DNA from 4 places in the Zoogloea sp. GDB6 genome. Region 1 is predicted to be linked to each of the others. Evidence: riboswitches for the same ligand, from Rfam matches in the RefSeq annotation. Region 1 holds a riboswitch; each other region holds the start of a gene.
What was found. Region 1 has a riboswitch for cobalamin ahead of AC1PQG_RS06365 (energy-coupling factor ABC transporter permease). Riboswitches for the same ligand answer to the same signal wherever they lie in the genome.
Positions count from the first base shown of each region.

Region 2: linked by a shared signal. The riboswitch ahead of AC1PQG_RS24705 (TonB-dependent receptor domain-containing protein) and the one ahead of AC1PQG_RS06365 (energy-coupling factor ABC transporter permease) in region 1 are both predicted to bind cobalamin.
Region 3: linked by a shared signal. The riboswitch ahead of AC1PQG_RS10530 (ribonucleoside-diphosphate reductase subunit alpha) and the one ahead of AC1PQG_RS06365 (energy-coupling factor ABC transporter permease) in region 1 are both predicted to bind cobalamin.
Region 4: linked by a shared signal. The riboswitch ahead of AC1PQG_RS10950 (ExbD/TolR family protein) and the one ahead of AC1PQG_RS06365 (energy-coupling factor ABC transporter permease) in region 1 are both predicted to bind cobalamin.

Region 1 covers NZ_CM161497.1:1,379,056-1,386,335, reverse strand. Annotated here, with positions in the region: gene AC1PQG_RS06370 (hypothetical protein) at 1-559, opposite strand, end outside; cobalamin riboswitch at 825-1,041, shown strand; gene AC1PQG_RS06365 (energy-coupling factor ABC transporter permease) at 1,231-1,857, shown strand; gene cobM (precorrin-4 C(11)-methyltransferase) at 1,857-2,657, shown strand; gene AC1PQG_RS06355 (sirohydrochlorin chelatase) at 2,654-3,568, shown strand; gene AC1PQG_RS06350 (precorrin-8X methylmutase) at 3,576-4,250, shown strand; gene AC1PQG_RS06345 (cobalt-precorrin-5B (C(1))-methyltransferase) at 4,259-5,410, shown strand; gene cbiE (precorrin-6y C5,15-methyltransferase (decarboxylating) subunit CbiE) at 5,397-6,707, shown strand; gene cobI (precorrin-2 C(20)-methyltransferase) at 6,704-7,280, shown strand, end outside.
Region 2 covers NZ_CM161497.1:5,414,621-5,421,900, reverse strand. Annotated here, with positions in the region: gene AC1PQG_RS24745 (hypothetical protein) at 1-20, opposite strand, end outside; gene AC1PQG_RS24740 (alpha/beta fold hydrolase) at 91-954, opposite strand; gene AC1PQG_RS24735 (N-acetyltransferase family protein) at 1,008-1,529, opposite strand; gene cobC (alpha-ribazole phosphatase family protein) at 1,585-2,136, opposite strand; gene AC1PQG_RS24725 (adenosylcobinamide-GDP ribazoletransferase) at 2,121-2,891, opposite strand; gene cobT (nicotinate-nucleotide--dimethylbenzimidazole phosphoribosyltransferase) at 2,926-3,963, opposite strand; gene AC1PQG_RS24715 (protease inhibitor I42 family protein) at 4,081-4,389, opposite strand; gene cobU (bifunctional adenosylcobinamide kinase/adenosylcobinamide-phosphate guanylyltransferase) at 4,497-5,045, opposite strand; cobalamin riboswitch at 5,149-5,397, shown strand; gene AC1PQG_RS24705 (TonB-dependent receptor domain-containing protein) at 5,530-7,280, shown strand, end outside.
Region 3 covers NZ_CM161497.1:2,327,067-2,334,346, forward strand. Annotated here, with positions in the region: gene AC1PQG_RS10520 (STM4504/CBY_0614 family protein) at 1-720, opposite strand, end outside; gene AC1PQG_RS10525 (ribonucleotide-diphosphate reductase subunit beta) at 1,049-2,119, opposite strand; gene AC1PQG_RS10530 (ribonucleoside-diphosphate reductase subunit alpha) at 2,116-4,902, opposite strand; cobalamin riboswitch at 5,035-5,234, opposite strand; gene AC1PQG_RS10535 (TetR/AcrR family transcriptional regulator) at 5,492-6,184, shown strand; gene AC1PQG_RS10540 (OmpP1/FadL family transporter) at 6,473-7,280, shown strand, end outside.
Region 4 covers NZ_CM161497.1:2,427,108-2,434,387, reverse strand. Annotated here, with positions in the region: gene AC1PQG_RS10975 (c-type cytochrome) at 1-311, opposite strand, end outside; gene AC1PQG_RS10970 (alpha-ketoacid dehydrogenase subunit beta) at 343-1,311, opposite strand; gene AC1PQG_RS10965 (thiamine pyrophosphate-dependent enzyme) at 1,321-1,731, opposite strand; partial or broken gene AC1PQG_RS10960 (thiamine pyrophosphate-dependent dehydrogenase E1 component subunit alpha) at 1,754-2,233, opposite strand; gene AC1PQG_RS10955 (methyl-accepting chemotaxis protein) at 2,618-4,234, shown strand; cobalamin riboswitch at 4,343-4,610, shown strand; gene AC1PQG_RS10950 (ExbD/TolR family protein) at 4,996-5,412, shown strand; gene AC1PQG_RS10945 (TonB-dependent receptor) at 5,430-7,280, shown strand, end outside.

The sequences.
Region 1 (7,280 bases):
CGCTCTCGGCCTGAGTACGGAAATCGGCAAAACCCTCCAGCCAGGCCAGGTTGCGAAACACGTCGCCGGCATCCAGGAAGATGTAATTGCGCGCCACCTGGGGCTTGAGATAGTTGAGCTGGGTGCTCAGGTCGTGGAAATACTCGAAAGCCGCCCGCAAGCGCCGGTCCAGGCTGGTCTTGGCTGCGTCGACCCGCTCGAATGCATCTTCGGCAGCCCGCTGGCGGGTCTCCACCTCACCGCGCAGCTGGTCCAGCAGACCGCCGCTCCGCACCGTCGGCAGCGGTTCCTCGTTTTTTTGCACGTCCGCCGCCTGGCCACCCAGACGCACCGGCGGAAAATCGTTGCCCGGGACCTCGTGATAAGTCTCCTTCGAACGGGGCAAGCCGGTATAGCGGGAGTCGATCTCCTGCACGCGTTTGCGCGCCGCCTCCAGGTCAAAGGAATTGATATCGGCGAGCAGGGCCTCGGCCTCCGCATCCAGTGTGTCTGCATTCGTGTCCTCGCGTCGGCTCCGGTCCTCGTCCGGACAGGCGTCCGGAAGAGAAGACGAGGCCATGCCGCGGCCGGGCGGGAAAAAGGGATCGGGTTGCACGGCAGTCAAGACACCACGTGATATTGATCCGCTGGAAGGACCGGGGTTATTACAGATGCAAGTATTCCGCTGCCTGCGGGCCGGGTCAATCCCGGAATGGTGCGGGATTACCCTCCAATCCCTGTGAAAAATTCCCAGTCCCAGAAAATCTGTCCCCGAAACGGGCAGAACCCAGCATGGATCCCTGCCTGCCGCCAGGGAAACTTGCGCGCGTAAAGAACATGCAGTTAGACTCCGCGCCGTTACGGGTGCCGACCCTGCGTCTGCAGGGAAGGTGAAACGGGAAGTCCGGTGACGTCGGGAGCATGCTCTCCCCGACCATTCCGGCGCAGCCCCCGCTGCTGTAAGCCTGACGAATCTGCTCTACGCCACTGGGTTTTTCCCGGGAAGGTTGGCAGACGAGAGTGAAGGCGAGCCAGAAGACCGGCCTGTGACGATTTGGTGTGGTACAGGCCCCGGGGTGTGGGCAGATCCGACCGATGGGCTTGCCCAGACCCGTTGCCGTCCCGTTCCTCCTGCCTTTTTCCGGAGCCGTCGCCGCCACAGGTCCGCACCCGCCTGGTCCGTATGCATTTGTTCTGCGCATCCCCGTTGCCCTGCCGCACTTCGTTCAATCGACACGAAGGGAAGCAAACATGCACATCGAACCGGGGTACGTCGCCAGTGCCAAGATCGTCGCCGCCAACGCCGCCGCAGTGGCGCTGCTCGGCAGCCAGTCCGTCCACCTCCTCAAGCAGCCGCAGCTGATCGTCCGCACGCTGATCGCCGGCGTCCTGTTCACGCTGTTCATGCAGGCCTTCCACCTGAAGGTCGGCCCGTCCGAACTGCACTTCCTCGGCGCCATGCCGATCTACCTGTCTCTCGGCTTCGTACCGGCCCTGTTCGGCTTCGCCATCGGCCTGCTCGCCCAAGGGCTGATTTTCGAACCGACCGACCTGGTGCACCTGGGCGTCAACACCCTGTCCCTCGCCGTGCCGCTGATGCTGGTGCATGCCACCTTCGGCCAGCGCCTCGCCAAGCTGGATGTACGCAGCATCCTCAAGCTCGACGCCGCCTACTACAGCGGCGTGACCCTGATGGTCGGCTTCTGGCTCGCCATCGGTGAGGTCGCCACGCCCTTCTCCGCCTGGCTCGCCTTTGCTTCGTCCTACGCCGCCATCGTGATGGTCGAGCCGATCTTCACGCTGCTCGCCCTGCAGGCCATCGGCCGCCGCCAAGACAATGCGGCCGTGCGCTTCTGCTTCGCTCCGCAGGCTGCCTGATGGCCGGCAAGGTCTGGTTCGTGGGCGCCGGTCCGGGCGACCCGGAGTTGCTCACCGTGAAGGGTCGCCGCCTGCTGGAAGAAGCCGGCGCGATCCTCTTCGCCGGTTCGCTGGTGGATCAGGCGGCGACGCTGTTCGCGCCGCCCGGCTGCGAGATCCGCGACTCCAAGGACATGACGCTGGAAGAGATGAGCGCCTGGCTCCTCGACCAGACCACCCGCCACGCCACCGTGGTGCGCCTGCAGACCGGCGACCCCGGCCTGTACGGCGCGCTGGTGGAGATGACCCGCCCGCTCACCGCCGCCGGCATCGAATGGGCGGTGGTGCCGGGCGTCTCGTCGGCCTTCGCCTCGGCGGCGGCGGCCGGCGAGACCCTGACGCTGCCGGAAGTCACGCAGACGGTGATCCTGACCCGCGTCGCCGGGCGCACGCCGATGCCGGCGGGCGAGGAGCTGGAAGCCCTGGCCGCCCACAAGACGACCCTGTGCATCTTCCTGTCCATCACCCTGCTGCACGAGGTGCAGCGCGCGCTGCGCGCCGCCGGCTGGGCCGAGGACGCGCCGATCGTGGTGGTGCAGAAGGCCAGCTGGCCGGGCGAGGAGAAGATCGTCCGCGGCACCCTCGCCGACATCAAGAAGCGCTGCCAGGCCGAAAAGATCGCCAGCCAGGCAATGATCATCGCCAGCCCCACGCTGGGCGCCGCCGACTGGCCGACCCTGGCCCGCTCCAAGCTCTACGACCCGGCCTTCGGCCACCGCTTCCGCAAAGCTTCGGCCGCCTCTGAAGAGACTTCCGCATGAACGACACCACCCTGCTCCTCGTCGGCCACGGCTCCCGCAACCGGGACGGCAACAAGGAAATCCTGCACTTCGCCGCCCAGTGGCGCGAACGCCACCCGGCCTGGCGCATCGAGGTGTGCTTCATCGAGCACGCCGATGTGCTGCTCGCCGAAGGCCTCGACCGTGCCGCCCGTGACAGCCGCCGCGTGGTCGTGCTGCCCTTCATCCTCAACGCCGCCGGCCACGTGAAGATGGAGCTGCCGGCCGCCATCGAGGACGCCCGCGCCCGCCACCCCGGCGTGGACTTCGGCTGCACCCGCCACCTGGGCATGGGCCGTGAAATCCTCGCCGTGCTGCAGGCCCAGCTCGACCGCCTGATGAAATCCCTGGCGATGCCCGACCCCCAGACCACTGGCGTGGTCCTGCTCGGCCGCGGCTCGTCGGACGCCGGCGCCAACGGCGAACTGGCCCGCATGGCGCGCTGGCTCTTCGAGGACAACGACCACGAGCTGGTGGACCTGGCCTTCACCGGCGTCACCTGGCCACGCCTGGAAACCATCGTCCAACGCCAGGTGCGCCTGGGCATGACGCAGATCTGCGTGGTTCCGGTGTACCTGTTCACCGGCGTGCTGATCGAGCGCATCCAGGCCCAGCTGGAGCGCCTGCGCCAACAGTACCCGCAGGTCGCCTTCGCGCTGGGCACCCATTTCGGCTTCGACAAGGGCATCTTCGACCTGCTCGACGCCCGCGTGGCCGGCGCCGAATTGCCGGAGGGCGGCCTACTCGAATGCGACGGCTGCAAGTACCGTCAGGCCGCCGAGGCCGAGCACCTGCACGACCACAGCCACACTCACACTGGCCATGCCGGTTGCGGCCACAACCATGACCACGAGCATGGCCACGACCACCCCCATGAACATGCCCACGCCTGAGCCCGCCATGAGCGCCAACACCGTCACCGAACAGCTCACCGCCGCCGGCCGCGCCATCGAGCACGACTCCTTCGCGATCATCGACCGGGAGGCCGGCCCCCACGCCTACAGCGCCGAGCAATGGCCGCTGGTGCGGCGGATGATCCACGCCAACGCCGACTTCGAGTTCAACGGCCTCACCGCCTTCCACCCGCAGGCCATGCAGGCCGGGCTGGAACGCATCCTGGCCGGTAACACACCGGTCGTCGCCGACGTGGAGATGATCTGCGTCGGCCTGTCGAAGCCGCGCCTGGCCCACTTCGGCATGACGACCCACCAGTTCATCTCCGACCCGGACGTGATCGCCGCCGCCCAGGCCGAGGACACCACGCGCGCCGTACAGGCCATGCGCAAGGCCCACCGGCATGGCCTCCTCGACGGCGCCATCGTCGGCATCGGCAATGCGCCCACCGCGCTGATCGAAGTCGTCCGGCTGATCCGCGAGGAAGGCGTCCGCCCGGCCCTGGTCGTCGGCATGCCGGTCGGCTTCGTGTCGGCGGCCGAATCCAAGGACCTGCTGATGGAGCCCGGTGACGTGCCGTGGGTCGCCATCCGCGGCCGCAAGGGCGGCTCGACGCTGGTCGTCGCCGCCATCCACGCCATCCTGGGCCTGGCCGAAGAGCGCCAGCGCCAGGCCTCCTGAGGCCACCGATGGCAGCTGGTCACGCCCTCCCCGAGAAGGTCCGCAAGGGCGATCCGAAACGGGATCGCGGCAACCGCACGGGCTTCTCCACCGGCGCCAACTCCGCCGCTGCCGCCGCCGCTGCGACCCTCGGGCTGGTCCAGGGGCGCGTGCCGGAGGCGATCGAATGCGTGCTGCCCAACACCCAGCGGGTGCGCTTTTCCATCACCGACGGGTGGACTGACGGCCTGCACGCCCGCGCGGTCAGCATCAAGGACGCCGGCGATGACCCGGACGCCACCAACGGCGCCCACCTCACCGCCGAGGTCGAGCGCCTGCCCGGCGCCGCCGGCCAGATCGTGCTGCGCGGCGGGCCCGGCGTCGGCACCGTCACCAAGCCCGGCCTCGGCCTCGACGTGGGCGGCCCGGCGATCAACCCGGTGCCGCGCCGCAACATCACCGACAACGTGCGTGCCGCCGGGGCTCCCATCCTCGAAGCCGGCGACGGCATCGCGGTGACCATCTCGGTGCCCGGCGGCGAGGAAATGGCCAAGAAGACCCTCAACGCCCGCCTCGGCATCCTGGGCGGCATCTCCATCCTCGGCACCACCGGCATCGTGCGCCCTTACTCCACCGCAGCCTTCCGGGCCAGCGTGGTACAGGCGGTGGATGTGGCCGCCAACCAGGGCCAGACCAGCGTGGTATTCACCACCGGCGGGCGCACCGAGAAATGCGCGATGCGCTGCTTTCCCGAACTGGACGAAGCCTGCTTCGTGCAGATGGGCGACTTCGTCAAGGCCGCCTTCCAGACCGCCGTCAAGCAGGGCATGCAGCACATCATCGTCGGCGCGATGGTCGGCAAGCTCACCAAGATCGCCCAGGGCCTGTCCGTCACCCACGCCTGGCGCGAGGAGGTGGACCGGGAGCTGATCGCCTCGGCCGCCGCCGAAGTCGGCGCCCCGCCCGACCTGGTGGAGGAGATCCGCGCCGCCGAAACGGCCCGCTTTGCCGCCGAGCGGCTGGCCGAGCTGGACCTCACCGTCGCCTTCCACCGGGCCCTCGCCGAGCGCGCTATCCGCAGCCTGCGCGAACGCTACCCCGGCCCCCATCGCCTCACCGTGCTCGCCTGCAATTTCGAAGGCGTGCCCATCGTCACCGTCGAAGAACATGAACTCGCCTGAAATGTGCCGCATCGTCGGCATCCTCGATGACGGCTGGTTCGGCCTGGGCGACCCGGCCCGCACCACCCTCATCGAATCCGATCTCCTCATCGGCGCCCGCCGCACGCTGGACCTCGTGGCCCCCTACCTCCCTCCCAGGGTGGAACTGCGAGAGATGGACGGCCAGCTCGGCCGTGTCCCGGAATGGGTCCGTGCGGCGCGCGGCGCCGGCCACACCAGCGCCGTGCTGGCCACCGGCGATCCCCTGTGCCACGGCATCGCCAGCTTCCTGGCCGGCAAGCTCGGCACAGATGCCATTACCGTGCACCCCGCGGTGTCCACGCTGCAACTGGCCTTCGCCCGCTTCAAGAAATGCTGGCAGGCCGCCGCCATCGCCTCGGTGCACAGCCGCGACGCCGGTGAATGGCAGGTCGGCGCGACGCCCGAACACGGCCTCTACCCCCTCATCCGCGCCGCTGCCCGGCATACGCTGATCGGCGCCTTCACCAGCCCGGACAACACCCCGGCGCGCATCGCCCGGGCTCTGATCACCGCCGGCCACAAGGACGACTTCCGCCTGTCAGTCGCCGCCCGCCTGTGCCTACCGGACGAAACCCTGTTCGCCGACCTGCCGCTGGGCGACGCCGCCGGCATGAACTTCCCCGATCCGAACATCATCGTGCTGGAGCGCATCACGCCACCCGACAGCCGCGCCACCTTCGGCTTCGACGATGCCGACTTCGTGCAGCGCGCCCCCGAGAGAGGCCTCATCACCAAGCAGGAAGCCCGCGCCCTGTCCCTCGCCAAGCTGGGCCTGCGCCCCGACAGCCGGGTGTGGGACATCGGCGCCGGCTCCGGCTCGGTGGGCCTCGAAGCCGCCCGCCTGGCTTACGACGGCCACGTGTGGGCCATCGAGAAGAACCCCGGCGACGCCGACAACGCCCGCGAGAACGCCCGCCGCCTGAAGGCCAGCAACTACACGCTGATGGAAGGCAAGGCACCGGCCGGACTGGACCAATGGCCGGACCCGGACGCTGTCTTCATCGGCGGCTCCGGCGGCGAACTGGCCGAACTGATCCGCCTGGTCCTTGCCCGCCTGCGCCCGCAGGGACGCCTGGTGATGAACTTCGTGACGCTGGAGAACCTCGCCGCCGCCACCGCTGCACTCACCGAAGCCGGCGCTACGTGGGATGTCGTCCAGCTGCAGGCCGCCCGCAGCCAGCCCATCCTCGACATGCATCGCCTCGCCGCGCAAAACCCGGTGTGGATCGTCTCGGCCACCCCGGCCGCGCCCCAACAGCAAGGAACCCCGCAATGACCGCTCCCCGCCTCGGACGCCTGATCGGCGCCTCCCTCGGCCCCGGCGATCCCGAACTCATCACCCGCCGCGCCTGGGCCGCGCTGCAGTCCGGCGCACGCTGGCTGTACCCGGTGAAGAAGGCCGAGGAATCCTCCTACGCCCTCGGCATCGTCGAGCGCGGCGGCCTGGCCGTGCCGGAAGATGCCGAAGCGCTGGTCTTCCCGATGACCCGCGATCCGGTCGCCCTCGCCAAGGCCTGGTCCCGCGCGGCGAGCCGCACCGTCGAGCTGCTGCGCGAGGGGCGCGACCTGGTGTTCCTCGTCGAAGGCGACGCCTCCACCTTCGCCACCTTCGGCCACCTGGCCCGCGTAGTGCGCGAGCTGGCGCCGGAGGTCGAGGTCGAAACCATCCCCGGCGTCAGCTCCTTCGCCGCCGCCGCAGCCGGCACCGGCCTGTCCCTCGCCGAAGAGGACGAGACCTTCGCGGTGATCCCCGCCGCCTACGGCGTGCCCGTGGTCGAGCGCCTGCTCGACGAGTTCGACACGCTGGTGCTGCTGAAGGTCAAGCCGCTGCTCGACGAGATCCTCGACC
Region 2 (7,280 bases), 1.7 Mb from region 1:
GCGCCGTCCAGTCCGCCCATCCAGTCCCCCTTTGCTCCGTGCCTCCCCACCCCTGGTCCCATGTGGATGAAGAGGTAATCCAAAAATAGTCTAACGCCGGCCCGACTCGGGGCCGGGTTGCGATGGCCCGGCGACGAAACCCAGCACGTCTTCCACGAAACGCTCCCGTTCCCACAGATGGGGCGCGTGATCGACACCCTCGTAGATGTGCAGCAGCGCGTCCGGGATGCGCTGTTGCACGAAATGCGCAGTACCCGTGGAGTAGAAGTTGCTCGCTCCGCCGTAGACCAGCAGCGCCGGCACCGGGATGGCCTGCAGCACGTCCCGGTAGTCGGCGGCGGTCAGGCTGCGCCAGCACTCGATCAGCGGCCCGGGTTCGAGGGCCTGCAGGCGCTGGCGGGCGGTCTGGATGCCACTGCCGTTTTCGGCGTACTTGGCGCGGGCCCGCTCGTTGTGGCCATCGGCTGCAAGGCGCAGTACCGCCTCGGCGAAGTCCCGCTGCAACTCACCGATGAAGGCAGCGTTGCGGCTGGCGTCGAAATCCCCATAGATGCCGCTCTTCCAGTCGTCGTCGGTGATGAGGCGCGGCGACTGGTCGATGAAGACCAGCCGCGACAGGCGGCCGGCACCGAAATCGCGCAGGTATTGCCACAGGGTCAGCGCGCCCATCGAGTGGCCGACCGCCACCACCTGATCGAGGCGGTAGTGGTCGAGCAGGTTCTGCAGATCGCGGGCCATGCGCGCGACGGTCGGCACGGTGTCGGTCCGCAGTCCATGCCCGCCATGGCCGCGGGCGTCCCAGCGATACACGCGGAAGCGGGCCTCGAAGGCTTGGAGGAAGGGATTCCAGTCCCGGTGGGTGGACGTCCAGCCATGCAGCAGCACCAGCGGCGGACCGTCGCCGGAGATCTTCAGGTGCAGCTTTTCGCCGTCGTCGGCAAGGAAGTGGTCCATGGGCCTGACTGAAATGGGGATGGCTGAGTTTAGCGGACAAATATGATGGATGATCAACCGTCCACCGGCTGCAGCGGGGTTTCCAGACGACGCCGGTAGAAGCCCACGTCAAGCCAGCGCCCGAACTTGAAACCAACCTCCTTCAGCGTGCCCTCATGCACGAAGCCAAGCTGCTCGTGCAGCGCGATGCTACCGGCGTTGGCCATGTCGATGACACCCACCAGCAGGTGATAGTCCTGCGCCGTGGCCGCCTCCACCAGACGCTTCAGCAAGGCCCGCCCGAGCCCCTGGCCGCGGTGGTCGTGGTGCACATAGACGGAATGCTCGACGGTGTACTTGTAGGCCGGAAAGGCACGGAACGGGCCGTAGCTGGCAAAGCCCTGCAGCGTGCCGGCCTCGTCCACCGCACCGATCACCGGATAGTTGCCGGCCGCCTTGGCGGCGAACCATGCGGTCATGCTGTCGCGGGTGCGCGGCTGGTAGTCGTAAAGGGCGGTGGAAGTGGCGATGGCCTCGTTGAAGATGGCCAGGATCGCATCGCCGTGCTCGGCGAGGGTGCAGGCAATGAAGTTCATCAGTGGAACACGGGCTATGGACACAACCCCGATTGTGCCCCAGCCAGCCGTCCGCTCAGCGGTTGAACCAGCGCAGCAGCGTGCCCCAGTCGTGGAGGTCCAGGCGAGTCACTTCGCCGCAGGCGAAATCGAGGCCAAGCCAGTGTTCCGCCGGCAGCTTGAGCAGATGGCCGGCCAGCGCGCGCAGTGGGCCACCGTGGGCAACTACAACCGCGGCGGCCGGCGGCGCGGCCTGCAGCTCGGCGAGGAAATCGTGAACGCGGGCCGCCATCTGGCGCGGCGACTCGCCGCCCGGTGGCGCGAAGTCCAGCGGCACGTCGGCCCACGCATCGAGGGCGGCACGGCCGATGTCGTCATAGCTGCGCCCTTCCCATTCGCCGAAGTGGATTTCCTTGAGGCGCGGTTCCAGCCGCGGCGTACCGAGCGCTTCGGCCAGCAGGCGGGCGCGGGTCAGCGGACTGGCGTACAGCGCAAAGTCGGCCGGCAACAGCGGGCGCAGGCGCGCCGCCACGTCGGCGGCAGACTCGGCCAGCCCCAGGTCGGTCTGGCCGTAACAGATCCCCGGCGCCACGGCGGGCCGGGGATGGCGGATCAGGTAAAGCTCCACGCGGCGAGCATCCCCAGGTAGATGGCGATTTCGGCCAGTTGCTGGGTAGCCCCCAGGCAGTCGCCGGTATAACCGCCGAGCCGGCGGGCAAACTTGCGCGCCGCGGCGATCGCCACCACAGCGGTGACGAGCAGCGCCGCCAAGGCCTCCAGCGGCGTTAGCAGCAACAAGGGCACGACCCCGGCCAGCGTCGCGATGCCCAGCTCGGTGGCGCTCGGGCGGCGCGCCACCGGTGCCGACTTGGCGCTGTCGTCGCTGCGTGCGTAGTCGAGCACCGCCATCACGCTCACCGCGGCGAGGCGCGACAGCGGATGGGCCACCAGCAGCGCGGCGACCACCGGGTAGTCGTCATCGGCGCCCAGGTCGGCGAGGGCCAGGTATTTGGCGAGCAGCAGCAGCACCAGCCCGATGGCACCGTAGCTGCCGATCCGCGAGTCCTTCATGATCGCCAGCGCCTGCTCCTTGGTCCACCCGCCGCCGAGGCCGTCGCAGGTGTCGGCCCAGCCGTCCTCGTGGAAAGCGCCGGTGGCGCGGATGGTCGCCGCCATCGCCAGCACCACCGCCAGGTCCACCGGCAGCAGCTGTGCCGCCAACCAGTAGGTCGCCGCGCCGATCAGGCCGACCAGCCAGCCAACCAGCGGCAGGTAGCGCGCCGCCCGCCCCAGCTTGTCCGGCGCGAAGTCCACCCAGCCCGGCACCGGCAGGCGGCTGAAGAACGCGATGGCGATGAAGATCAGCTCGAGCTGGGCGCGGATCATGGCAGTGCGGCGGACTGGCGGCTTGCGTGTCTCACGCGTCCTTGCCGCTGACGCCGGCGGATTCGAAGCTGGCCATTTCGTTGAGGAAATTGACCGCCGCCTGCACCAGCGGGAAGGCCAGCGCGGCGCCAGTGCCCTCGCCAAGGCGCAAGTCGAGCTGGACCAGCGGGGCGGCACCCAGGTGGGCCAGCTGCACGGCGTGGCCGGGCTCTTCGGAACGGTGCGCGAACACGCAGTAATCGATGATTTCCGGGGCGATCTCATAGGCCACCAGCAGCGCGCTGGTGACGATGAAGCCGTCGATCAGCAGCAGCATGCCGGCTTCGGCGGCGCCGAGCATCGCACCCGCCATCATCGCGATCTCCAGGCCGCCGTACTCGGTCAGCGCTTCCAGCGGATCGCCGCGGCGTCCGCCACGGGCCACGGCCTTGGCCAGCAGCGCACGCTTGCGGGTCATGCCCGCGTCGTCGAGGCCAGTACCACGGCCGATCACCACGTCCAGCTCGGCGCCGGTCAGGCAGTGGGTCAGCAGCGACGCGGCGGCGGTGTTGCCGATGCCCATCTCGCCGAAACCGACCACGTTGCAGCCGTCGGCGGCCAGGCCGCGGACCAGCTCGCGGCCACGGGCCAGCGCAGCGTCACGCTGGGCGACGGTCAGCGCCGGTTCTTCCAGGTAGTTGGCGGTGCCCGGTGCCACCTTGGCGTCGATCAGGCCGGGGCGGCTGCCAAAGTCGTGGGCCACGCCGGCATCCACCACTGTCAGGCCCATGCCCATCTGGCGCGCAAAGACGTTGATCGCTGCGCCGCCGGCAAGGAAGTTCTCGACCATCTGCCAGGTCACGTCCTGCGGGTAGGCGGACACGCCCGCCTTGGCCGCGCCGTGGTCGCCGGCAAACACCAGCATGTGCGGCCGGCGCAGTTCGGGGCTGAGGGTCTGCTGGATCAGGCCGATCTGGCGGGCCAGCGGCTCGAGGCGGCCAAGGGCGCCGAGGGGCTTGGTCTTGGTGTCGATGCGCTGCTGCAGCGCGGGGGCGAGGGACTGGTCGGGACGGACGATGGCGTAGGTCATGGGACGCATCTGCGGACGGTGTCGAGGCCGCGGATGCTAGGACGCCGAAATCATTTGTTCAAGCGCCAGCGCCCCTGGACGGCCGCCCCGCGATATCCGCCGGACGGCCGCAAAGCCTTAATTGGCGCGGCTTTTCCCGCCCAGCGAACGAACCTGCAGGACGACCCGGCGGCTGTTGCGCACCTCGCGCTCCCACGCGCGCTTTAGCACGAAACGCAGTTCGTAGTCGCCAGCCACTTCGCCGATCACCGAAAAGACCTGGCTGCCGTCGCGCCGCTGCGCGACCGTCGCCTGGCTTTCCTCGAGGCATACGCGGACCGCGCCGTTGGCGCCATCCACGTACCAGGTGGCGCCGCTGCCCGGGTAGGACGGCAGCGCAATACGGCAGATCTGCCCGACGTTGCTGGCAAGGCGTTGGGTGCTCATGGTGTGGATCCCTTTTGTTTTTTTAAGGGATCGATGGTGCCGTGCAGCAAGCAGCGGCCGCTATGTGGCGGGACATCGCCGAACTGTGACCTATTACCACCCGCCCTTCAGGCCCCCTTGAGGACCAGCGGCAGGCCCGCGGCGACGAAAGTCACCCGCCCGCACAGGGCCGCCACAGCCTGGTTGAGACGCCCGGCCTCGTCGCGGAACAGGCGGCCCAGCGGACTCTCCGGCACCAGGCCGAGACCCACCTCATTGGCGACGAAGATCACTTTCCCCGGCAATTGCGGAATCAGTTCGAGCAACGCCGCACGCTCGCGGGCGAAGGCCGGCAGCAGCTCGGCACCGGCGGCCGGCGGCAGGTTCTCGGCCCCGTCGAGCAGGTTGGCCAGCCACAGGGTCAGGCAATCGACGACCACGCAGCGCTCCGGCGTCGCCGTCGCCTGCAGTGCCGCCGCCAGCGCGCGGGGCGCTTCGACGACATTCCAGCCTGCCGGCCGGTCGGCCTGGTGACGGGCGATGCGCACGCACATTTCCTCGTCCAGCGCCTCGGCGGTAACGATCACATACACAGCCAGGCCGCTCGCCGCGGCGGCCTGTTCGGCGTGGCGGCTCTTGCCGGAACGGGCGCCGCCCAGGATCAATTCGGATGACATAAGAGGGCTCCAGCAGATTGACGCTCACGTCAACCCAATTCGGGAAGTGACTGATTTTGGTGCTATTATCGCAGCCGTTGTCGCCACAGGGCCGAGTCGGCCCGGCGATACGCGTGCTCCAGGTGCTCCAGCGGCCGTCCAGGCCAGGAGTTAAACGGGAAACAGGTGCGCGTGCTTCCACACGGAAGCCGCAAGGCCTGTGCTGCCCCCGCAACGGTAAGGAAGCGCAAGGCGCATCACATAGCCACTGGGCCTTACGGGCCTGGGAAGGCGATGCGTCCTGTCCGGTCGGCATTGTGCCGCACCGGCTCGGCTTGCGAGCCCGGATACCGGCCTCGATCACACAACAGCGGAAGTGCCACGGGGTGGTGGCAACGCGCGCGGCCGTGATCCTGTCCGGCCTTCTGCGGTACCTCCCCTGCGCTTCCACACGCAATCCACCCGAGTCGGCGGGGACGCCACCGGGTCCGGGAGAACCTGACAGATGATCATCCGCCTTTCCACCGCCGCCCTCGCGGTCGCTTCCGTGTTTCCCAGCCTGGCGCAGGCCGCAACCGAGCAGCCCACCGTCGTCGTCACCGCCACCCGCCAGGCCCAGCGCGCCGACGAGTCGCTGGCTGACGTGACCGTCATCGGGCGCGAGCAGATCGAACGCGCCGGCTCGACCTTCTCCCTGCCCGAACTGCTGGCCCGCCAGCCCGGCATCCAGATGGCGTCCAGCGGCGGCCCCGGCAAAGCCACCGACATCTTCATCCGCGGCGCCAGCCCGCGCCAGACCCTGCTGGTCGTCGACGGCATGCGCCTCGGCTCGACGACCCTCGGCTCGCCGAGCTGGCAGGACATCCCGCTATCGCAGATCGAGCGCATCGAAATCGTCCGCGGCCCGGCTTCCGCGCTGTACGGCGCCGACGCCATCGGCGGCGTGATCCAGATCTTCACGCGCAAGGGCGAAGGCGCGCCGAAGGCCGACGCCTTCGTCGGCGTCGGCAGCTACGGCACCCGCGAAACCTCGGCCGGCGTGTCCGGCGGCACCGACAAGCTGTCGTACTCGGTGCGCGGCGGCTATGCCGAGAACGACGGTTTCAGCGCCATCTACAGCAAGACCAAGCAGCCTTACTACTACAACCCGGACAAGGATCCGTACCGCAACAGCAACTTCTCGGCCAAGCTGGGCTATAGCGTGGCGGACGGCCATGAAGTGGGCGCTTCGATCCTCTACGCCACCAGTCGCAACCATTACGACTCGGGCCTCGGCTTCGACAACTACAGCAACAACATCCAGAACGCCTGGAACCTGTTCAGCCGCAATCGCCTCACGGACATCTGGACCAGCACCGTGCGCTTCGGCCAGTCGGTGGACGACTCGAAGGACTTTGCGTCCTACGCCCCCAGCGGCGCGTCGATCAAGACCACCCAGCAGCAGTTCATGTGGCAGAACGACATCCGCCTGCCGGTCGGCACCCTGCTCGCCGCCTACGAGAACCTGCACCAGAAGGCCGTCAACCAGGACACCTTCGACGTCAGCCGCTCGATCAACTCGGCACTGCTCGGGTGGACCGCCGGCTTTGGCCCGCACAAGGTCCAGCTCAATGCCCGCCACGACGACAACAGCCAGTTCGGCGGCAAGACCACCGGCTACGCCGGCTACGGCTACCAGATCCTGCCGACCCTGCGCGTGCAGGGCAGCATCGGCAACGCCTTCCGCGCGCCGACCTTCAATGAGCTGTATTACCCCGGCTACGGCAACGCCAACCTGAGGCCGGAAAGCGCCTACAACAAGGAAGTCGGCCTGCTGTGGGAGCAGCACGGGCACAGCGTCAGCGCCACCTACTTCCGCAACCGCATCAGCAACCTGATAGTCAACGACCAGAACTTCATCCCGCAGAACGTCGGCAGTGCCCGCCTGGAAGGCATCAGCCTGGGCTACGGCGGCCAGCTCGCCGGCTTCGACATCGTCGCCAACATCGACTTCCTCGATCCGAAGGACCTGGACACCGGCACGCGCCTGCAGCGCCGCGCCAACAAGACCGGCAATCTGGCGATCAGCCGCAGCTTCGCGGCCCTCACCGTGGGCGCCGAATGGCAGGGTTCCAGCGGCCGCTACGACCGTACCAACGAGGTCAACCCGATGGGCGGCTACGGGCTGGTGAACGCCTTCGCCAAGTACGCGCTGACCAAGGAGCTGGGCCTCGAAGCACGGGCCAACAACATCCTCGACAAGCAGTACGAAACCGC
Region 3 (7,280 bases), 950 kb from region 1:
ACCATTGCTCATGCAGGTGGAGATAAGATTCTTTGCCGTATCCGTTGGTTGCGTCCGCCAACCCCGCAGATTGCAAATGGTCTTCATGGTGCTCTCGAATGCCTTCAGCGCGTCAACAAGGCTTTCTTTGTAGCGCCCGCGCCGATAGTGCTCGTGGGCTTTCAGGAACTCTTCGTTCGCACCCTTGAAGCTCTTGTCTCGCAGCACCGCTAGCGTTGGCTTAACTGCCTCCACATGAAGGAACTCAGAATCGACGCGGATGATTTCACCGGACTCGAACTGGTAGCCGACACCATGCTCCTTAAAGCGCTCGTTCAACTCAGCAACGGCATCGTCCGGCTCAATCTTCCTGTTGGTGTAGTATCGGTAAGATTGGTTTTGTCCGATGTGCCCCTGGATGAATTGGAAGCACAGTTCCACAACGTCTAGTGCCAGCTCGACAGATTCTTCCTGCAGGAAGAAATTGAAGACGGATTCTTGATCAGACTTGGGGTACTTAACCAGTTCAAACACCCCAAGTTCTCTGCAGAGGATTTCATTTACAACCTCATACGCCTTCTGCGCGTGGTCAGAGCCGTGGTTGTCAATCCCAAAAGCATCCCTAACGATGTGAATGATCTGCACCCGAAGAGTGTTCGGTAGATCGTCGTAGCGGTACACATCAGGTATTTCTCCGCGTGCACGTTTCTGACGCTTGGAAAACAGATCGAGCACACCCATAGACCAACGCCCCCTTTTTTTGTTAGTCCGATGATTATATTCCAGAGGTGATGCATAGAAGCCAACGACTGGTTGACCAAGCACACGCCAAGCTATCGTGAGAAGAGCACGAAGGGATTGCCTATTTCACATTTCTTTGGAGCCTCTTTGAAGGCCGCGTTCTGAATGCAGGTGGAAGCCCAGAAAAGCTTGCCCAGCTTGCCAGGTCGATGACAGAGCAAGGAAGCGTTAATCTGGCCCTGTTCGCTGGTCGATGAAAAATTATGTGTCGCAGAATGAAAAATTATGTGTCGTAAATGAAAAATTATCTGTCGCCCGACGCAGGCGCTCAATCCCAGCTCAGCGCACCGCCCGTCTGGTACTCCGTGACACGGGTCTCGAAGAAGTTCTTCTCCTTGCGCAGGTTGGCTTGCTCGTCGAGCCACGGCAGCACGCTCTCGGCGCCGGGGAACGGCTCCGCGAGGCCGACCTGGCGGGCGCGGCGGTTGGCCATGAAGCGGAACTGGGTGGTATGCAGCTCCGCGTTGTAGCCGAGGATCGGGTCGCGCAGGATGTAGTCGGCGTAGGCGCGCTCGGCGGCCTCGGCTTCGTCCCAGAGGGTGCGCAGGGCGGCGGGGTCGAGGGTGAGTTGTTCTTCCTTGAGCAGTTCGCGCACCACGCGGATGCCGAAGGCGCAGTGCAGGACTTCGTCGCGCATGATGTACTGGAGCTGTTCGGCGGCGCCCTTCATGAGGCCGCGGCGCTGCAGCGCGAAGATCGGCGAGAAGCCGTTGTAGAACCAGCAGCCCTCGAAGATCGCCGCGAAGAAGAAGTAGGACAGCGCGAACTCGTGCAGGTTGTCCCGCTCGCGCAGGTCGAAGTCCGGGCGCATCACCCGCTCCAGGCGCCGGTTGGCGAGGGCGATCTTGCCGTGGATGGCTGGCACGACCCGGTAGCGGTTGTAGATTTCCTGCTGGTCGAGGCCGATGGATTCGATGCAGTGCTGGTAGGTCCAGGTGTGCAGGGCTTCCTCGTACACCTGGCGGGCCTGATAGATCTGCAGCTCGGGCGCGCTCATCTTCTCCATCACCGCCAGGCCGATGTTGCGCATGGCCAGGATGTCGGAGGTGGTGAGGTAGGCCAGCACGTTCTCGAAGACGTGGCGCTCGGCGGACGTAAGCTTGTGGTGGTAGTCGTGCACGTCCTGGGCCATGGAGATTTCCAGCGGCGTCCAGTGGTTGCGGTTGGCCTTGAGGAAGAACTCCCAGGCCCACGGATACTTGAAGGGCGCGAGCTGGTTGATGTCGGTGTGGCCGCCGACGATGCGCTTGTCGGCGGCATTCACCGGGGCCAGCGCGGCGGACTGCGGCGCGCCGGCCGGGCGCATGGGGGCGTCCCAGTCGTTGAACGGGGCGTTCATTGGCAGGCCTCGCATTCCGGGTTGTCGATGGAGCAGAAGCGCGGGGCGTCGTCGCTGGCGGGGGCGGTGTGCTCCCGTTCGCCGGCCTTTTCCATCTGGCTGGCGCCCAGCGTGCGCAGGTAATAGGTGGTCTTGAGGCCGCGCAGCCAGGCCAGCTTGTAGGTTTCGTCCAGCTTGCGGCCGGACGGCGTGGCGAGGTAGAGGTTGAGGGACTGGGCCTGGTCGATCCACTTCTGGCGGCGGGCCGCCGCTTCGATCAGCCACGCGGGGTCGATCTCGAAGGCGGTGGCGTAGCGGGCCTTGAGCTCGTCCGGCACCCGGTCGATGCGGGCCAGCGAACCGTCGAAGTACTTGAGGTCGGCGACCATCACTTCGTCCCACAGGTCCAGCGCCTTCAGGTCGTGGACCAGCGCTTCGTTGACCACCGTGAATTCGCCGGACAGGTTGGATTTGACGTAGAGGTTCTGGTAGGCCGGCTCGATGCTGGCCGACACGCCGACGATGTTGGAGATGGTGGCGGTCGGGGCGATGGCGACGCAGTTGGAGTTACGCATGCCGTGGCGGGCGATGCGCTCGCGCAGCGCGGCCCAGTCCAGGCGGCTGTCCCGGTTCACGTCCAGGTGGCCGGCGCGCGCTGCGGCGAGCAGGTCCAGGCTGTCCAGCGGCAGGATGCCCTTGTCCCACAGGCTGCCGTCGAAGCTGGCGTAGCGGCCGCGCTCGCGGGCCAGTTCGGTGGAGGCCCAGTAGGCCTGGTAGCACACGGCCTCCATGCTGCGGTCGGCAAACTCCACCGCTTCGGCGGAGGCGTAGGGCAGGCCGAGGGCGTACAGGCAGTCGGCAAAACCCATGATGCCGAGCCCCACCGGACGGTGCTGCAGGTTGGCGCGGCGGGCCTTGGGGGTGGCGTAGAAGTTGATGTCCACCACGTTGTCGAGCATGCGCAGCGCGGTGCGGATGGTCCGGGCCAGCTTGTCGGTGTCGAGCTGGCCGTCCTTGAGGTGGGCGGGCAGGTTGACCGAACCCAGGTTGCACACCGCGGTTTCGCTGCCGGAAGTGTTGAGGGTGATCTCGGTGCACAGGTTGGAGCTGTGCACGACGCCCACGTGCTGCTGCGGCGAGCGCAGGTTGCAGGCGTCCTTGAAGGTGATCCACGGGTGGCCGGTCTCGAACAGCATGGTGAGCATCTTGCGCCACAGCTGGACGGCCGGCAGGCGCTTGAAGAGGCGCAGCCCGCCGGCGTCGGCGCGGGCCTCGTAGGCCACGTAGGCGGCTTCGAAGTCGGCGCCGTAGCGCTCGTGCAGGTCGGGCACGTCCGACGGGGAGAACAGGGTCCATTCGGCGTTCTCATGCACCCGCTTCATGAACAGGTCGGGAATCCAGTTGGCGGTGTTCATGTCGTGGGTGCGCCGCCGCTCGTCGCCGGTGTTCTTGCGCAGGTCGAGGAATTCCTCGATGTCCAGGTGCCAGGTCTCCAGGTAGGCGCACACCGCGCCCTTGCGCTTGCCGCCCTGGTTCACGGCGACGGCGGTGTCGTTGACCACCTTGAGGAAGGGGATCACGCCCTGGCTCTGGCCGTTGGTGCCATTGATGCGGCTGCCGAGGGCGCGCACCGGGGTCCAGTCGTTGCCGAGGCCGCCGGCGTATTTCTGCAGCAGCGCGTTCTCCTTGACGGCCTGGTAGATACCCTCCAGGTCGTCCGAGACGGTGGTGAGGTAGCACGAGGACAGCTGGGAGTGGCGCGTGCCGCTGTTGAACAGGGTCGGTGTCGAGCACATGAAGTCGAAGCTCGAGATCAGCGCGTAGAACTCGATGGCGCGGGCTTCCCGGTCGATCTCGTTGAGGGCGAGGCCCATCGCGACGCGCATGAAGAAGATCTGCGGCAGCTCGATGCGGCGCCCGTCCACGTGCAGGAAGTAGCGGTCGTAAAGGGTTTGCAGGCCGAGGTAGCCGAACTGCAGGTCGCGTTCGGGGCGCAGGGCGGCGGCGAGGCGGGCCAGGTCGAAGTCGGCCAGGCGCGGGTCGAGCAGTCCGGCGGCAATCCCGCGGCCGACGAATTCCGGCAGCTGCTCGGCGTACTGCCCGGCCAGCGCATCGAGCTGCACGCCGTGGCCCAGCACTTCCCGCGCCAGGCTGACCAGCAGCAGGCGTGCGCTGGCCTGGTTGTAGCCGGGTTCGCGCTCGATCAGCCCGCGGGCGGCGAGGATCAGCGCCTGGTCCACGTCGGCGAGGGGAACGCCGTCGTAGAGGTTGCGGAGGGCGTGGTCGAGGATGGCCTGGGGGCTGACGCCGTCGCCCAGGCCGGCGCAGGCGGTCCGGCAGTTGGCGAGCAGGCGGACGGTGTCGAGGGGGATCCGGCGCTCGCCGTCCTGGACGTGGAGGATAGGCGCGGTGGCGGCGTCGACCGGCACGGCGGCCCGTTCCGCCGAGCGGCGTTCCCGGTACAGCACGTAGGCGCGGGCCACGTCGTGTTCGCCGGAGCGCATCAGGGCCAGTTCGACCTGGTCCTGGATGTCCTCGATGGACACCGTGCCGCCGTCGGGCAGGCGGCGGGTGAGGGCGCGCAGCACGGTGTCGGTGAGGCGGCCGACGATCTCGCGGACGCGGGACGAGGCGGCGCTGGCGTTGCCCTCGACGGCGAGGAAGGCCTTGGTCATGGCCACGGCGATCTTGTCGGCGTTGAAGGCGACGACGGCTCCGTTGCGGCGGATGACCTGCAACGCGGCAACGGCGGTTTCATGGCTGCCGGCGTGGCTCGGCGAGGATTTCAGGATGGCGGTCTGCAAGCGGGTTCTCCGTGTCCGGGGGGCGGAGAGCCGAGGGAGCGATTGGAGCGCGGCAGCGGGAACCCGGCAGGGCGGCCCGCCGCACGACGGCGGCAAGACTCCTCGTTTCAGGGACACCCCGCCCCAAAAGCGCAAAAGGATTGGGCCATGGCAGGTCTCCTGACTCTCGGGTCCGCGTGTCGTGCCGGCCTTCCCGGAGCGCATCCAGTGGCTGTGGGGGCACGAAACTCGCCGATTACAGTTGCGGGGGCAGTGCCGGCATTGAGACCTTGGTCTCGCACCGGCTTCCCTTTTCATCCCCTGGCGGGGAACCAATGACGGGGCGGAGTTTAGGCGGCGGCCGGGCGGGCTGTCAACGCGTTGATCGGCTATTTAGTGATTGAGGCTGTCAATTGATCAACCAATAGTAGGCTGAGGGCGGAGCATATCGTTATGCGTGCGCATTCGGCCTGCCGCGGGGATGGGCGTGCAATGGCCCATGGATGCGTGGGGGATACCCGGCGGCTGTTTGCCGCCTTGGGCTCGGCGCTTGCATCCACGTACGGATCAATTTATGTTCAAACGACTGTACGAGGACGGAGTATCAGAAGTGGCTGCACCGAAAGCTGGCGAGACCCCCAATGCGGATACCCGCGAACGAATTCTTGATGCGGCCGAGCGCCTCTTCATGGCCAACGGCTACGACGGGACGTCTATGCGCCAGATCACCAGCGGAGCAGGCGTCAACCTGGCGGCGGTGAACTACCACTTCGGCTCCAAGGAATCCCTGATGCAGGAGGTCTTCCGCCGACGGCTCGACTGGCTGAACGATGAGCGCATGCGCATCCTCGACGCGCTGGAGCGTGAGTCGGCGGGCAAGCCGCTGAAGCCGTCGCAGATCGTGGACGGCTTTTTCGGGACGCTGCTGCGCCTGGCCGACAACGAGGCCCGCGGCGGCATGACCTTTCTGCGCCTGCTCGGGCGGACCCTCACCGAGCCCACAGAGTTCATCCACACCTTTCTCGCCCGGGAATACCGCGCCGTCGTCGAGCGCTACAAGGACGCACTGTTCAAGGCGCTGCCGGATGTGCCCAAGTCCGAGATCGTCTGGCGCTTCCACTTCATGCTCGGCGCCACCTCGTTCGCGATCGCCGGCATCGACGCGCTGCGTGTGGTGACCGACTGGCAGATCGAGGATGAAACGGAGATGGACCGCTTCGATCGCCTGCTGCCGCGGCTGATGTCCTTCCTGCTCGGCGGCCTGCGGGCACCGCTGCCGCAGTTCGAGGGCGCCGCGGACTGACGCGCCGCCCGGCTGGCTGCCCGAGGCTTCGGGCAGCAGGGGCCGCATCTGGAGCGCCGGGACGTGCGTTCCACCACCTGTATCTGACGATTCGCATCGCCGGCACGCAAAAAAAGACTTGCCGGCTCGTTGCAAGCTCCTTATTATCAAACGAACGTTTGAATATAGTGATTCCAGGAGGCCTTGGAGTAGCAGGGCTGTTTTTTTGCCTCTCGGTTAAAACGAACGTTTGTGCATTCCAGTTTCGATGTTCTTGCTTATTACAAAAGTACAAAAGGAGACGACTTGATGCGAAACATGCTGCAGCCCCGCGTTATCCCGTTGCTCATATCGGCGCTGGCATTTTCCGGCTCGGCAGGCGCCGCCGGCTTCCAGCTCATGGAGCAGAACGGTTCAGGGCTTGGAACGGCCTATGCCGGCCAGGCTGCCGTTGCCGAGGACGCGAGCACGATCTATTTCAATCCGGCCGGAATGACGCTGCTGTCCGGTACTCACAACATCAGCGCAGTAGGCACGCTGATCAGTCGGAGTAGCCGCTTCACCGATCAAGGAACCACGCCCATGCCGGTCATCAATCCGCTGACCGGCGCGCCCACCGGGGCATTCCATCCGCTCGGTGACTCGGGAGGCAATGGGGGTGGCGTGCATGCGGTACCGGCGATCTACTACGCCTACGCCTTGGCGCCAGACTGGCGGCTGGGCCTGGGAATAGGGCCGACCTTCGCCGACGAGACGGAATACGACAGCACCTTCGTCGGACGCTTCTCTGGCCAGAAAACCCGCATCCGCCATATCAACGTCAATCCGTCCGTCGCCTACCGTGTCAATGAGCGGCTGTCGCTTGGCGTCGGCGTCGACTACGTCGTCAGCAAGATCGAATTCACACAGGCCACGCCCTACGTCGGCGCACCGGTCGGGCGGCTCAAGGGCGATGGTCGGGCCTGGGGCTACAACGCCGGCCTGATGTATCAGCTGGACGAGGCCACCCGGCTGGGCGTGAGCTACCGCTCCAAGGTGAAGGTCGATCTCGACGGCACGCAGACCGTGCCGGGCCTGGTCGATCGGTCGATCACCGCCTCCATCGAGACGCCCGACA
Region 4 (7,280 bases), 1.0 Mb from region 1:
CTGGTGCCCCATGGGCCGACAAAGGCCGTCATGGTCGCTGCACCAGCCCAGTTCCAGGCGGCGGCCAGTTGCGGCGGCGGCGGCAGGAGCACCTCCTCAGGATGGCCCGACAAGCCGCGGGAAAGATCCTTCTCTGGGCCCTTGGGGCCCATCTTGAAGGGCGTGTGGCAGTCCATGCAGCCGCCAATGCTGACGAGGGCGGCACCGCGTTTGACCTGGCTGCTGTCTCCCGCGAAGCTCGGGGACGCCAGCATGCCGCAGGCAATGGCGAGAATGGCAAGGGTGGCTTTGTTCTTGGTATCGGGGCACATGATGGAAACTCCTGTCCTGGGTTGAAAGTGATCAGACGCGCTGTCGGCCACACAGGCGGACCGCAGCCGCGGCAATGGCATCCGCCTGGGGCACAAAGGCCTGTTCGAGCGGATAGCTGGACGCCACCGGGGCGTCGGGGCCGCCGAGGCGCACGATGGGCGCCTTCAACGCGGTAAAGGCTTGCTCGGCAACCAGCGCGGCAATCTCCGCTCCGACGCCGCACCGCTTGTTGGCTTCATGCACCACGACGAGCCGGCCGGTCTTGCGGACCGACGCCAGGATCGCGTCCTCGTCCAGCGGCTTGAGGCTGCGCAGGTCGACGACCTCCGCCGAGATGCCCTGCCCCGCCAGCGTCTCGGCGGCCTGCAGGCAGTGATGCACCGTCTTGCCGTAGGACACCAGGCTCACGTCCGCGCCCGCGCGGGCCACCGCGGCCTTGCCAAGCGGAACGAGTACGTCACCCGCCGGCACCTCGCCAGGCACGTAGAGCAGGCCGATATCCATGAAGAACATCACCGGGTTGTCGTCGCGGATGGCCGCTTTCAAGAGGCCCTTGGCGTCGGCCGGATTGCTCGGCATCACCACCTTGAGGCCGGGGCTGTGCACGAACCACGCCTCCACGTTGTGGTTGTGCTGGGCGCCCACGCCCCAGCCGGCGCCGGTCTGCGCCAGCGTGACAAGGGGAAAAGAGAACTGCCCGCCGGACATGAAGCGCAGCTTGCCGGCGCTGTTCACGATCTCGTCCATCGCGTAGCACATGAAGGGCGCGAACAGCAGGTCGATGACCGGGCGCAGGCCAGTGCCGGCGGCACCCACGGCCGTGCCGGCGATGATGCCCTCGGCCAGCGGCGTGTTGCGCACCCGCAGGGCACCGAACTCCTGCACCAGATCGTGGCGCTTGGTGGCGATGCCTTCGCCGAAGGCAATGACGGTCTGGTCGCGGCGCATTTCCTCGGTGAGGGCTGCGCCGACGGCGTCAAGCAAAGTCAGGGTGGTCATGGAAATTCCTCAGGCGTAGACGAAGCGGGTCAGCGCGTCGGTGGAAGGGAAAGGCGACGCATCGGCGAAAGCCTGGGCGGCGGCGATGCGGGTCGCCACCTTGTCGATGAGCCCGTCGGCCTGGGCGGCGCTGAGCTGGCCGTCGGCGATCAGCCGTTCACGGCACAGCTTGATCGGGTCGCGGGCCACCCACGCTTTCCGCTCGGCCGGGTCCACGTAGGCCTGGTCGTCCGGCTCGAAGTGGCCGCGGGTGCGGTAGGTATAGGTTTCCAGCAGGTAGGGCCGGCCGCTCTCGCGCACCTGGGCCGCCGCCTCCTGGGCCGCAGCCAGCACCGCCGCCACGTCGTTGCCGTCTGACTGTGCGGGACGGAATGCCGTAGGACGCGCCCCACTCCGACACGTGGTCCTTGCACATTGCATCGCGGCGGTGCACGAAGGCCTGCCAGTGGTTGTTCTCGCAGACGTAGAGCACCGGCAGGTTCCACAAGGCCGCCAGGTTGATGGATTCGTGGAAGCTACCTTCGCATGCGGCACCATCGCCGAAGAAACAGGTCACGATGCCGGGCCGGCCGAGCATCTTCTGGGACAGGGCCACGCCCGGCGCCAGGGACAGCTCCGCGCCGACGATGGTGGAGGTGAGCACCACGCCCAGCTCCTTCACCGAGATGTGCAGCGAGCCGCTGTGGCCACCGCAATAGCCGCCGCTGCGCCCCATCACCTCGGCCAGCATGCGGCCGGGGTCGGCGCCACGGGCCAGCAGATGGCCCGCGCTGCGGTGGTTGGTGAGGATCAGATCGTCCGGCGCCAGCGCATTGACGACGCCCACTGCGGCGGCCTCCTGGCCGACCGAGGTGCAGGTGCCCGGCACCTTGCCGGCCTGGCTGCCGGCGATGATTGCTTCTTCATAGGCGCGCACCAGCATCATCTGCTCGAGCAGCCGGCGCGCATCGGGGGTTTGGGTTGCCATGACGTCTCCCGTCGTTGATCGATGGAGTCAGTCTAGGTCGCCCGAAACCCCCTGCAAATCGGGTAAAAGCCGCTTACGGATCTTTTAAGAAACGCTGAGTGAATATTTAAGGAAACCCGTTCAAGGCGAGTCTGAGTCTGTTGCGGGCAGTGACCGCGTACCGCTCAATGCTCTTCCCGATGCCCGAGAGGCGGCTCCGTACCAAGCAAGCAGCTCCGGGGGCGAAAAAATCGTTTATGTAAAATTTATTAAATACGACAAATTTCACATAAACGATTTTTCTTTGTGAATAATATCTTTATATTGAACGCCCATCCCGGTCGTCCATCTGGAGTGATCATGAAGCTGACGCAACGCCTCATCCTGACCTTGGGCACAGCCCTGTTCGCGCTGGTTCTCGTTGGCATCCTGGGCATTTGGCAATTACAACAGGCCAACGCTCGCTTCAACTACGTGCAAATCAATACCTTTCCTAGCCTGCAAGTACTCCTCGAAGCACGCAACAGCCTCACAGCCAGCCGCTTTGGCACCTACCAGCTGGCTCTCGCAGTCGATGCCGCGCATCGCAACGAAATTGCCAAAGAAGTCCAGGCCGCCGACCAGCAGCTCGACGCCCAGTTGCAGAAGTACGGCCGCGAGCTGATATCCGACGAAACCGACAAGCAATTGCTGGACAAGGCCATTCAAGCCATCGCCGATTACCGGACGACCCGGGAGGAGTATTACCGCAAGCTCGACGCCAACGATGCGGGCGCGGTACGGGATTTTCTGCGTGGCACCTTGCGTCAGAAGGCCCGCGCCGCCGGAGATGCGCTCCAGAAAGACGTCGAACACAACTACGAACTCGCCAACAAGCTGAACAAAGAAAACGCCGCAGATGCAGCGACCGCGCGCTGGTTGACCTCCGGAGCCCTGATTGTTGCCTGCCTGATCGTCGGCGTCCTGGCCTATCTGTTGATCGGCTCGCTCCGCACGAGTCTCAACGGCATGCGCGACACCATCGTGCACGTCAACGACAGCCAGGATTTCACGATCCGTGCGCCTGTCCTGCGCAAGGATGAGATCGGGGAAACCGCAACGGCCTTCAATCAGATGTTGTCCAAACTTCAGGACAATTTCCGCAGCCTCGCGGAAGGTGCAAGGTCGGTCGCCGATGCAAGCCGTGAAATGGCCGTCGCATCCGATCAGGTCGCAAATGCGGCGGGCACCCAGAGCGAAGCCTCCTCCGCCATCGCCGCAACCGTCGAGGAAATGACGGTCAGCGTTAATCACGTAGGCGACCGCGCCAACGAGGCCCACTCCCTGGCCGATCAATCCGGCACCATGGCCAAGACCGGCTCAACGACCATCGATCGAACCATCGGTGATATCCGCAGCATTTCCGCCTCGGTCAGTGCCGCAGCCACGTCCCTTCGCGAACTGGGCTCACAAGGAGAACGGGTTGGCTCGGTCGTGCAGGTCATCAAGGACGTCGCCGACCAGACCAACCTGCTGGCCTTGAATGCAGCAATCGAAGCAGCCCGGGCAGGCGAACAGGGGCGCGGCTTCGCGGTGGTGGCTGACGAAGTGCGCAAACTGGCCGAACGTACGTCCAGTTCGACTCAGGAGATTTCCTCCACCATCGAGGCCATGCGCCGATACTCTGAACAGGCCGCACGAGAAATGGAAGCCGCGGAAACGCTCGTCGTGCAGAGCGTTTCCCGCGCCGACGACGCGGACAAGGCGATCAAGGAAATCGGTACGGCGGCCAACGGCACCGCCCACGTCGTATCCGAGATTTCGGATGCAATCCGCGAGCAAGGTGCGGCCAGCAACAACATCGCCGTGCAGATCGAGCGCATCGCACAGATGGCCGAAGAGGCCGCCGCCGCAGCGGAGCAATCGTCCGTCACCGCCCGCGGCCTCGACGAACAGGCCCAGCGTCAGATCGCCACACTGCAGTTGTACAAGGTCTGAAATCCCGGCAGCCCGGACGCCTTGGCCCAAACCATACGAATCTCATATCGACAGAGTTTTTCAACAAGGCATAGAATGCGCGGCGTTCGTTGAATTCACTTCGAAATTCAGCGACCCCATGCAGCAGGTGCCCGAAATGCCATGGCATTCCGGGTTAAACGGGAACAAGGTGCGTAGTTTTTCTGCAAAGCCTTGGCTGCCCCCGCAACGGTAAGCAAGTTCAGGTGTATCCCGGTCGTCCTCGCCGACGGCCAGCCACTGATCTCCTACGTGACGTCGAACGCGGCGTGCGCGAAGAGTTTGGGAAGGCGATGCACTCGACATCGGTCCGATGTCACTTGCGAGCCCGGAGACCGGCCTGTTGCTCGATGTCCCTGGATCAGACCAGGGGCGCTTGCAACAGACCGTCTGCGGGGTGCAGAGGGCGGCAAAAGCACACTGCCTCTGGCACTGCCTGTCGTCTTCGCTGTGCGGACGGTCCATCAGGACGTTCGACACCATGCCAGACGCGCAACGCAAGTTCCGCCCTCCCCCGCTTCGCCCCCTCTCCTGTAGCGCCGCCAACCCGCATTGCCGATACCGGGCTGCGACATGAGCCACGCCCGTACCGGCTTTCCCGTCTCCCGACGCGGCAGCCTGTTGGGCATCGTGCTCGGCGCGCATGCGTTCTTCACGCTCGGCAAGCGCATTGCATCGCCCGGGACCCAGGCCAACTCGACACTCTCCCGCGTCAAGCCCAACACCGCAAAGGCTGCGCAATCATGGCGATGGGAAGCTTCAACACGCAGGGCAGCCAGATGCCAACGGCGGAAATCAACATGACACCGCTGGTCGATGTCATGTTGGTCCTGCTGATAATCTTCATCATCACCACGCCGCTGATGACGCACGCGGTCAAGGTCGATCTGCCACGGGCGGCCAGCACCCCCACACCGCAGAAACCCATGACCTTGCAGGTCTCGATCACGGCCGAGAACCAGGTCTTTGTCGGCGCCAAGGTCGTTGACCGTGGCCAGCTCGAACAGAGTTTCCACGAAGCCGTTGCCCAGCACGCCAATGTGGAGATGCACCTCTCGGCAGACCGGGCCACCCGCTACGAAGTGGTTGCCGAAACCATGAGCGCAGCCCGGCGCGCCGGCCTGACCAAGATCGGCTTCGTCACTCAACCCAATCAATAATCCGAAGAACAAGACTCATGATGAACTTGCGCATGCGGCCCATTATGCTGGCCGTCCTCTCCACGTGCTCGGTCCCTGCTTTCTCAGCCGGTATTCCTACGCTGCAGGAAGTCACCGTTAGCAGCAGTAGCAGGGATTTGATCGGAGTCGCCGATTCCGCGAGCGAAGGAACCGTCACGGCGAAGCAGCTGGCCAACCGGCCGCTGCTTCGCCCTGCCGAAGTGATGGAAGTCGTGCCCGGGATGATCGTCACCCAGCACTCCGGCGACGGGAAGGCCAACCAGTATTTCCTGCGCGGCTTCAACCTCGACCACGGCAGTGACTTTTCCACCCACGTCATGGGCATGCCCATCAACATGGTCAGCCATGCCCACGGCCAGGGCTACATGGATCTGAATTTCCTGATCCCCGAGCTGGTCGGCACCGTGAAGTACAAGAAGGGCGTGTACGGTGCGGAGGACGGTGATTTCGCGACCAGCGGCAGCGCCCGCATCGACTATCAACGGAAACTGGCCGCTCCCTTCATCGATTTGACCGTCGGCGAACACAACTACCGCCGCTTGCTGACTGCCGGCAGCACTGAAATCAACGGTTTCAACCTGCTGGCTGGCATCGAGTTGGCCGGCAACGATGGCCCCTGGGTTCAACCGGAAAACCTGGAGAAGCAGAACGCCGTCTTCCGGCTGTCGTCAGGAACCGCCGCCAACGGCTTTGCCCTGACGGCCATGCTCTACAAGGCCGACTGGACCGCCTCCGAGCATGTACCCGCGAGGGCCATCAGCAGCGGAGAAATCGGCCGCTACGGCACTCTGGTTCCGAACGACGGCGGGCACACACATCGCTACAGCCTGTCCGGCGAGTGGGCGCTGACCGGCGAGAACAGTGTCACCCGTGCCAACGCCTATGTGATCGATTACGGGCTGAATCTGTTTTCCGCACCCTCCGGCTACATCGGCGGCCTCGCCGGCGACCAGCACGAGCAGGCGGACGCGCGCGTGGTATGGGGTGGCGATGTCCACCGCACCTGGCTCCTCGGCCCCGAACTGCGGGATACCGAGCTCACCGCCGGTGTACAACTGCGTCAGGATCGCATCAGCAAAGTCGGTCTCTACAACACGGTCAACCGCCAGCGGATCAATACCGTTCGCGAGGACAGGATCACAGAAACCGCGTCAGGACTCTTCATTGACGCCAGGACGCAATGGCTGCCCTGGTTCCGCACCAACGTCGGTGCGCGCTATGACGCCATCCGGGCCGAATCGACAGCACTGGGCGGCGCCAACAACATGACGAACGGCGGCAACGCCTCCGCCAGTCAGGCCAGCCCGAAACTGGGCGCCGTCTTCGGCCCCTTCAATCTGGTGGGCCCTACCGAGTTCTACGCCAACTGGGGCCACGGGTTCCACAGCAACGATGCGCGCGGAGCCAGCGCGAGGGTGAATCCGCAAGACGGCAGCGCTGTCGACGCGATCCCCCTGATCGTCAAGGCCAAAGGCAGCGAACTCGGGGTGCGCATGGTTCCGCTGCCCGGCTGGAACAGCAGCCTGTCGGTGTGGCAGATGGACCTGGCCTCCGAGCTCGTCTTCATCGGCGACGAAGGGGTCACCGAGCCCAAGGGCGCATCGAAGCGCAGCGGTATCGAATGGTCCAACTACTTCACCCCGTTCGCCGGCGTCATCGTCGATGCCGACCTGGCGCTTTCCAAAGCCCGGTTCCGGAATGAAATCAATGGCGGACGGCGTGTCCCGAACGCAATCCCCCTGGCCGCCTCGCTCGGCATCACCTACGACGACGGCGGCCCCTGGTTCGGCGGGGTCCGCATGCGCTACCTGGGCTCCTACGATCTGGAAGAAACCGGATCCGAGAAA